One region of the Halomonas sp. DP3Y7-2 genome, then DNA from elsewhere that is predicted to be linked to it. Evidence: predicted binding sites of a transcription regulator. Region 1 holds the regulator's gene; the other holds the start of a gene.

What was found. The regulator sigma-54, encoded in region 1, starts transcription at its own class of promoters, with help from an activator protein. The targets are predictions, from matches to a motif close to TGGCACNNNNNTTGCTNT.
Region 2: a site for sigma-54 is predicted at 1,572-1,589, ahead of speB (agmatinase). Genes of this name have one in related genera too.

What each region holds. Positions count from the first base shown of each region.
Region 1 covers NZ_JAHVKJ010000008.1:130,292-133,701, forward strand. The annotation lists gene rapZ (RNase adapter RapZ) at 1-210, opposite strand, end outside; gene ptsN (PTS IIA-like nitrogen regulatory protein PtsN) at 464-946, opposite strand; gene hpf (ribosome hibernation-promoting factor, HPF/YfiA family) at 953-1,261, opposite strand; gene KUV45_RS10410 (RNA polymerase factor sigma-54) at 1,442-2,854, opposite strand; gene lptB (LPS export ABC transporter ATP-binding protein) at 3,047-3,410, opposite strand, start outside.
Region 2 covers NZ_JAHVKJ010000002.1:87,089-90,498, reverse strand. The annotation lists gene KUV45_RS03655 (YjiH family protein) at 1-459, opposite strand, end outside; gene speB (agmatinase) at 553-1,503, opposite strand; gene KUV45_RS03645 (sigma-54-dependent Fis family transcriptional regulator) at 1,740-3,278, shown strand; gene KUV45_RS03640 (DUF805 domain-containing protein) at 3,308-3,410, opposite strand, start outside.

The DNA.
Region 1 (3,410 bases):
TGCGGGAAAACGCTCCAGCGCCTCGGGCAGATTGCGCGCATCGACACTGACGGCAATGCGCTGTGAATGTCCATTCTCCAGCTCTTCGACCAGTGACCCCAGCAGCGTCGCTGGCAAGTTGTCGATGGCATAGAAGCCCAGGTCTTCGAGAGCCTGAAGCGCCACGGACTTTCCCGAGCCAGAGCGACCACTGATGATCACGAGCTGCATGTCCTGTCTCCTTGGCAGGGGGCGATAAGAGGGCAGTTGGTGTCAGGCGGTCACCGCGCGGTGACGGCCAGATCACGCTCGATCAGAGCGTGCTATCTAGCTAGATGGTAATCAGCTAAATGGCAATCAGCTAGAGGTTAATCAGCGAGTTCCCCATCAGCGAGGCCCCTGTTAGCGAGGCGCCATTCGTCAAGGCGCCAGGCAAGGCGTGCGCCATCAAGACATAGGATCAAGGCGCTTTCGGTGCGTGCCGTCAGGTCGTGGCGTCGCCGGGGGCTTGCTGGCGAATCGCTTCCTGCAAGCGCTCGTGCAGCTCGCGCTGGGACGTCGCGTGGCGCAGGCGATGTCGGGTATCGGCGTCATTCATGACCCCGGCCACCTGTCCCAGCAGGGCAAGGTGAGCATCATCCGCTTCCTCAGGCACCAGCAAGACAAATACCAGGTCCACCGGTTCGCCGTCGATGGCGTCGAAATCAATCGGCTCTGCCAGCTTGAGAAAGCCAGAGATAGGGGCCTTACAGTGCGGGTTGCGAGCATGCGGAATGGCCACGCCATTGCCGATGCCGGTGCTACCCAGACGTTCGCGGCCGATCAGGCGACTGAAGACTTCCTGGCTATCCAGGCTTGGTGTGTTCTGCGCAATGAAGGTGCTGAAAAATTCCAGCACCCTCTTCTTGCTGCCCCCCGGGACGTCAAATAGCGTGCGCTCGGGGGGGAGAATGGCATCCAATGTCATGAGAGGTCAGCGAATTCCGGCGCCTTGGGCGCGGGCTTGGGATTTTTCCTTGTGCTTGACGAGCTGGCGGTCCAGCTTGTCGGCAAGGGCGTCGATGGCGGCGTACATGTCGCCGTCCTGGGCTTCTGCATGCAGGTCTGCACCGGCAGCGTGAAGCGTACAGGCAGCCTGTTGGCGCTCCTTCTCCACCGAGAGGGTGACCTGCACATTGGTGATGTTGTCGTAGTGGCGCTCCACACGGGCGAGCTTCTCTTGTACGTAGTCACGCAGGGGATCGGTCAATTCGACGTGGTGGCCGGTAATGTTGACTTGCATGACAAGGCTCCTTGCTCTTGCGGGTGGTAGCTCGATTGTAACCCTTTTTCCGATCCTGCAAACCCCCCTGCTTCTACGCATTAAGACGCAGATGTCGTGCGATATTTCAAGCGCTTGCGCTTTTCATGTAACTGCGCTACGCGCTCTGCTCGCTGCCTGTCTCGAGCCATCTGACCGGGCTCAGCGCAGGCGCTTGCGCTCGCTTGAAGAGGGAATATTCATCGCTTCTCGATACTTGGCGACGGTGCGTCGGGCGACGTTGACACCGTCTTCGGCGAGCAGCTCCACCAATTTGCTGTCAGACAGCGGTTTGCGAGGCGGCTCCTGCTGGATCAGCGACTTGATCATGGCGCGTATGGCAGTGCTGGAATGGGCATCCCCATCCTGGCCCACCTGGCTGGAAAAGAAATACTTGAGCTCGAACACTCCCCGTGGCGTATGCACGAATTTCTGGGTCGTCACCCGTGAGATGGTCGATTCGTGCATCTCGACCTTGGCCGCAATGTCTGCCAACACCAGTGGTTTCATGGCGGCTTCACCCTGCTCGAGGAAGTCGAGCTGCCGCTCCATGATTTCGCGTCCGACCCTCAACAGGGTGTCGTTGCGGCTTGCCAGGCTCTTGATCAGCCAGCGTGCCTCCTGCAGGTGGTCCTTCAGAAACTGGTTGTCCTGGCTCTTGTCGGCCCGTCGGATCAAGGCCGCATAGTCGGGTTGAATGCGCAGGCGTGGCATCGCCTCAGGGTTCAGCTCGACGCGCCAGCCTTCTTCGGTGTGGCGGACCACCAGATCGGGAATGACATAGTCGTTGTCGCTGTCGCCGTACTGGCTGCCAGGCCTAGGGTCGAGGCCACGGATCAGTTCGATGACATCGTCCAGCTGCTCTTCGGTCAGGCTCAGGCGGCGCTTCAGCAGACGACGATCACCGCTGGCCAGCGCCTCGAGAAACTGGCGTACCAGTCTTCCCGCCTGGGGCAGAAGGGGGGTGTCACGGGGCAGGCTGTCCAGTTGCAGCTGCAGGCATTCGCGCAAGTCTCGGGCAAATACACCGGTAGGTTCGAATTGCTGCAGCCTGGCCAGTACCGACGCCACGTCCTGCAGGGGCGGGGCAGCAGCGTCGTCATCGGCCAGGCCCTGGGCGATATCGTCAAGGTGTCCCACCAGGTAGCCATCGCCGTTGACCGCGTCAATCAGGCACTCTGCGATGCGCCTGTCATTATCATTGAGGTCCAGCAGGGCCAGCTGCCAGCTAAGGTGGCCATGCAGGGATTGCCCGCTGGCCTGGCGCTCGAAGTCAGGCGCCTCGGCGCTGCCGGCCGGGGCGGTGCCAAGGTCTTGATAGGTATCGGACCAGTCGCTGTCGACCGTTAGCTCGGAGGGGATCTCGTCGGCCCAGTCGTCGTCCTTGCTGTCCTTGACCTGCAGCTCGCCGAATTCATCCTCCAGCTCGAGCATCGGGTTGGCCTCGAGCGCCTGCTGGACTTCCTGGCGCAGGTCCAGCGTGGAAAGCTGGAGCAGGCCAATAGCCTGTTGCAGCTGAGGGGTCATGGTCAGCTGGGTGCCGATCTTCAGCTGCAGTGACGCCTTGAGGGCCATGATGTGACTTCCGTTCGTGGAGCTGAAAAGCCTTACCCTAACGGCGGGTCAGGTACCATGCAAGCTTCTTGCCAACTTGTGGGCAGGGGGTGGCGCGCAGGGCTTGCTATGCCCCGCATGCGCGTCAGTGCAAGGTCGAGCGGGCGCCATGAAGACCCTGCCAATATAGCGGCCCGGCAGCGCCCGTGGTGGCTAAAGGCGAAAGTTTTCGCCGAGATAGACTTCCTTGACGCGCTGGTTGGCAAGGATCGACTCGGCACTGCCTTCGGCGATGATCTGGCCGTCGCCGACAATGTAGGCGCGGTCACAGATGTCCAGCGTCTCGCGCACGTTGTGGTCGGTGATCAAGACGCCGATATCACGAGCCTTGAGCTGGCGAATGATCGACTTGATCTCGCCGACGGAGATCGGATCCACCCCGGCAAAGGGTTCGTCGAGCAGAATGAAGGCGGGTTCTGTGGCCAGGGCTCGGGCGATCTCGACCCGGCGTCTTTCCCCGCCGGACAGGCTCATGCCCGGGTTGTCGCGAATGTGGCTGACATGGAAGTCTTCGAGC
Region 2 (3,410 bases), on a different contig from region 1:
GAAGAAGAAGAAGGTCAGCAGCACCGGCGCAAGGTCGTTGAGCATCACTCCGCCAGTGAAGGAGGCGGTGATCATCTCGGGCCCGACCTGGAAGTAGGTCATCAAGGCAAAAAGGGCGCCCAGCGCGCGCATGACGACCCACAGCGGCGCGATGTCGAACAGCTCTTTCAGGGCACCTTGGCTAGCCCAGCCGGGCTTGGTCAGCTTGACCAGCAGCGTCAGCACCAGCGATAGCGTGAGTACCACCGTGGCAATGGCCGGCAGCGCATCGCCAAGCGTGGCCTTGAGCCAGTCGGCGGCCAAGCCCATGCCGATATTGATGGTGTCGCCTACGGAGAAAGGTACCAGGAACAGCAGGATGCCGATCACAGACGGGATCAGGAACTTGAGCAGACCGTGGGTGCTTAGCTTGCCCCCTTCGGTGGTGATCTTGTCGGCAGAGTGCAGATGGGAAGACATGGGAGGGTCACTCTTTGATGTTGTAGTGTTCGGCGCTCCTTAAGGAGCGCCTCATAGGGACGAACCAGGGCCTCTCCCTGGCCCTGTCAACGGTCAGTCACGGCGCTTGACGCCGGGCAGCACGCACAGCATTTCATACAGCAGGGTGGCCCCCATCAGCGCAGTGTTGCCGCTGGGGTCGTAGGGCGGGGAGACCTCCACCAGATCACCACCCACAATGTTGAGTCCCTTGGCGCCGCGCACGATTTCCAGGCCCTGGGCCGAGGTCAGACCGCCCATTTCGACGGTGCCGGTGCCCGGTGCGACGGAGGGGTCAAGGCCGTCGATGTCGAACGAGATGTAGACCGGGCCATCGCCCATCTGCTCGCGAACCTCAGCCATCAGGGGCTCCAGCGACTTGTGCCAGCACTGCTCGGCCTGCACCACGCGGAAGCCTTGCTGGCGGCACCAGTCGAAGTCTTCAGCGGCATAGCCGGTGCCACGCAGGCCGATCTGCACCACACGGTTGGCGTCCAGCAGGCCTTCTTCCTGAGCCCGGCGGAACGGACAGCCGTGAGCGACTTCTTCACCGAACATGTGCTCGTTGACGTCAGCGTGGGCATCGATGTGGATCAGGCCAACGGGGCCGTGCTTCTTGGCGATGGCGCGCAGGATCGGCCAGGTCAGCGTGTGATCGCCGCCCAGGGTGAGCGGCACACAGTCATGGGCCAGTACCTGGTCATAGAAACCGGAGATGATGTCCAGGTTCTTCGGCAGGTTGAAGGTGTTGATCGGCACGTCGCCGATATCTGCCACCTGCAGGCTGTCGAAGGGCGCGGCCCCCGTTGCCATGTTGTAGGGACGCAGCATGCGCGACTCGTCGCGAATCTGGCGCGGCCCCAGGCGAGTGCCGGGACGGTTGGACGTACCGATGTCCATGGGAATGCCGATGAAGGCGGCATCGAGCCCCTGGGCGCTATCCTGAGTAGGCAGGCGCATCATGGTGGCTGGACCGCCGAAGCGAGGCATTTCGTTGCCGCCGAGGGGTTGGTTGAAGTCGCTCACTGGAACTCCTGACATCGCTGATGAGGTCACCTTGGCCAGACGACTGGCCAGGCATGCATAGGTTTGTTTAAGCAGGAGGTGTGCCAGTTCTGCGATTGTTATACTAAAGGCGCAAAAAATGTGCACGAAGTTGCCGTACACGGAGCGATATCCGGGGCTCGTTGATTCACTATTGAATCAATGGCGGGGCTGGCCGTGATACACTTTTGCATCAATGATGCGTTTATGGATCGCCGATGACTGACGATGCGCTGATACTTAAGACGATTATCGACACGGCGCACGATCACTTCTTTATCGTCGCGCCCGATGGCCATATACGGGACGTCAGTCCCGGAGCGGCGGCGGTCTACGGCATGTCCTGTGAAGAGCTCTGTGCCACCAGCGTGCAGCGGCTCGAAGCGGAGGGCGTGTTGACGCCGTCGGTCAGTCTTGAAGTCATTCGCACGGGCAAACCCACCCAACTGGTGCAGCACACAGGCACCGGGCGGCGGGTGATTGCCCAGGCACATCCGGTGTTTCAAGGCGAGCGCCTTATCGCCGTGGTGAGTCGCTCCATGGACTTGACCGACCTGCAGCTGTTGCAGCAGGAGTACGCGCTGCTGCAGCGACGCTTCAGCGAGCACTTGAGACGCGGTCACGCGATCGAGTCGGAGAGTGGCCTCCAGAGTGGCTTGCAGGAACAGGAGCTGGGGCATCTCGAGGTCAAGAGTCAGCTCATGGGCGAGGTGGCGCTCTTGCTCAAGCGTGTGGCCCCTACCGACGCTACCGTGCTGATGTTGGGAGAGTCAGGGGTCGGCAAGACGGCGTTCGCTCGCCAGCTTCATCGCTGGAGTTCACGCAGGGAAGGGCCGTTCATCGACGTCAACTGCGCCGCCATCCCGGAAAGCCTGTTCGAGTCCGAGATGTTTGGCTACTGCCAGGGCGCCTTTTCCGGAGCGGCCCCCGGTGGCCGCAAGGGGCTGATCGAGCAGGCTGAGGGCGGCACGCTGTTTCTCGACGAGATTGGTGAGCTGCCGCTGTCGGTGCAGACCAAGCTGCTCAAGACCATCCAGGACGGCAGCATCACGCGACTAGGGGACCGAGCGCCCCGGCGCGTCGATTTTCGTCTGGTCGTCGCCACCAATCAGGATCTCTCGGCGCGGGTCGAGGAGGGACTGTTTCGACTGGATCTCTACTATCGGCTGAATGTCATTCCCGTCACCCTGCCGCCCCTGCGCGAGCGGCGAGAGGACATTCCGGGCCTTGTCGAACGTCAGCTTGCGCGGCTCAACCGGCGCTACGGGCGAGACAAGATGCTGGCACGGGACGTCTGGCAGGCCCTGATGGGGTGGGAGTGGCCCGGCAATGTGCGCGAACTGGAGAACGTCATGGAGCGGGCTTGGCTCGCCAGTGACGATGTGATTCAGGCACGCGAAGTGCTGCCCGGCACGCAGGTGCCCGCGGCGGCCGCGCCGGAAGCATCGGGCCAGGTGACGTCCCCGACATTCTCCCCCTCCGCGGTTGCTGCTGGCGCGGCCACGGAGGAGATCGGGCGTGCCTCCGACGACAGCAGGAGCGTGACGGGCTCGAGGAATACGGCGGAGGACATCTGGGCGTCGCCAGGCAGGGGCGACGGGGAGGGTCTGAAAGAGACGCTTGCCCGGGTCGAGCGAGAGATTCTGGCGGACTGCTGCCGAACGCTGTCCAGCACTTACGCCATTGCCGAGCGCCTGGGGATCAGCCAGCCGAGCGTGGTGCGCAAGCTCCGGCAGCATGGGCTCAGAATCGGCTGAGCGGTGCGTGGTCGGCGATGGTACCGCCGTCAGAACAGGAAAAAGCAGCTGACCCAGATGCCTACGGTAAGCAGCGACTTGACGGCCATCACCCCTTGATGCCCCCGCTCGCGCTCACCATGCTCATTGATG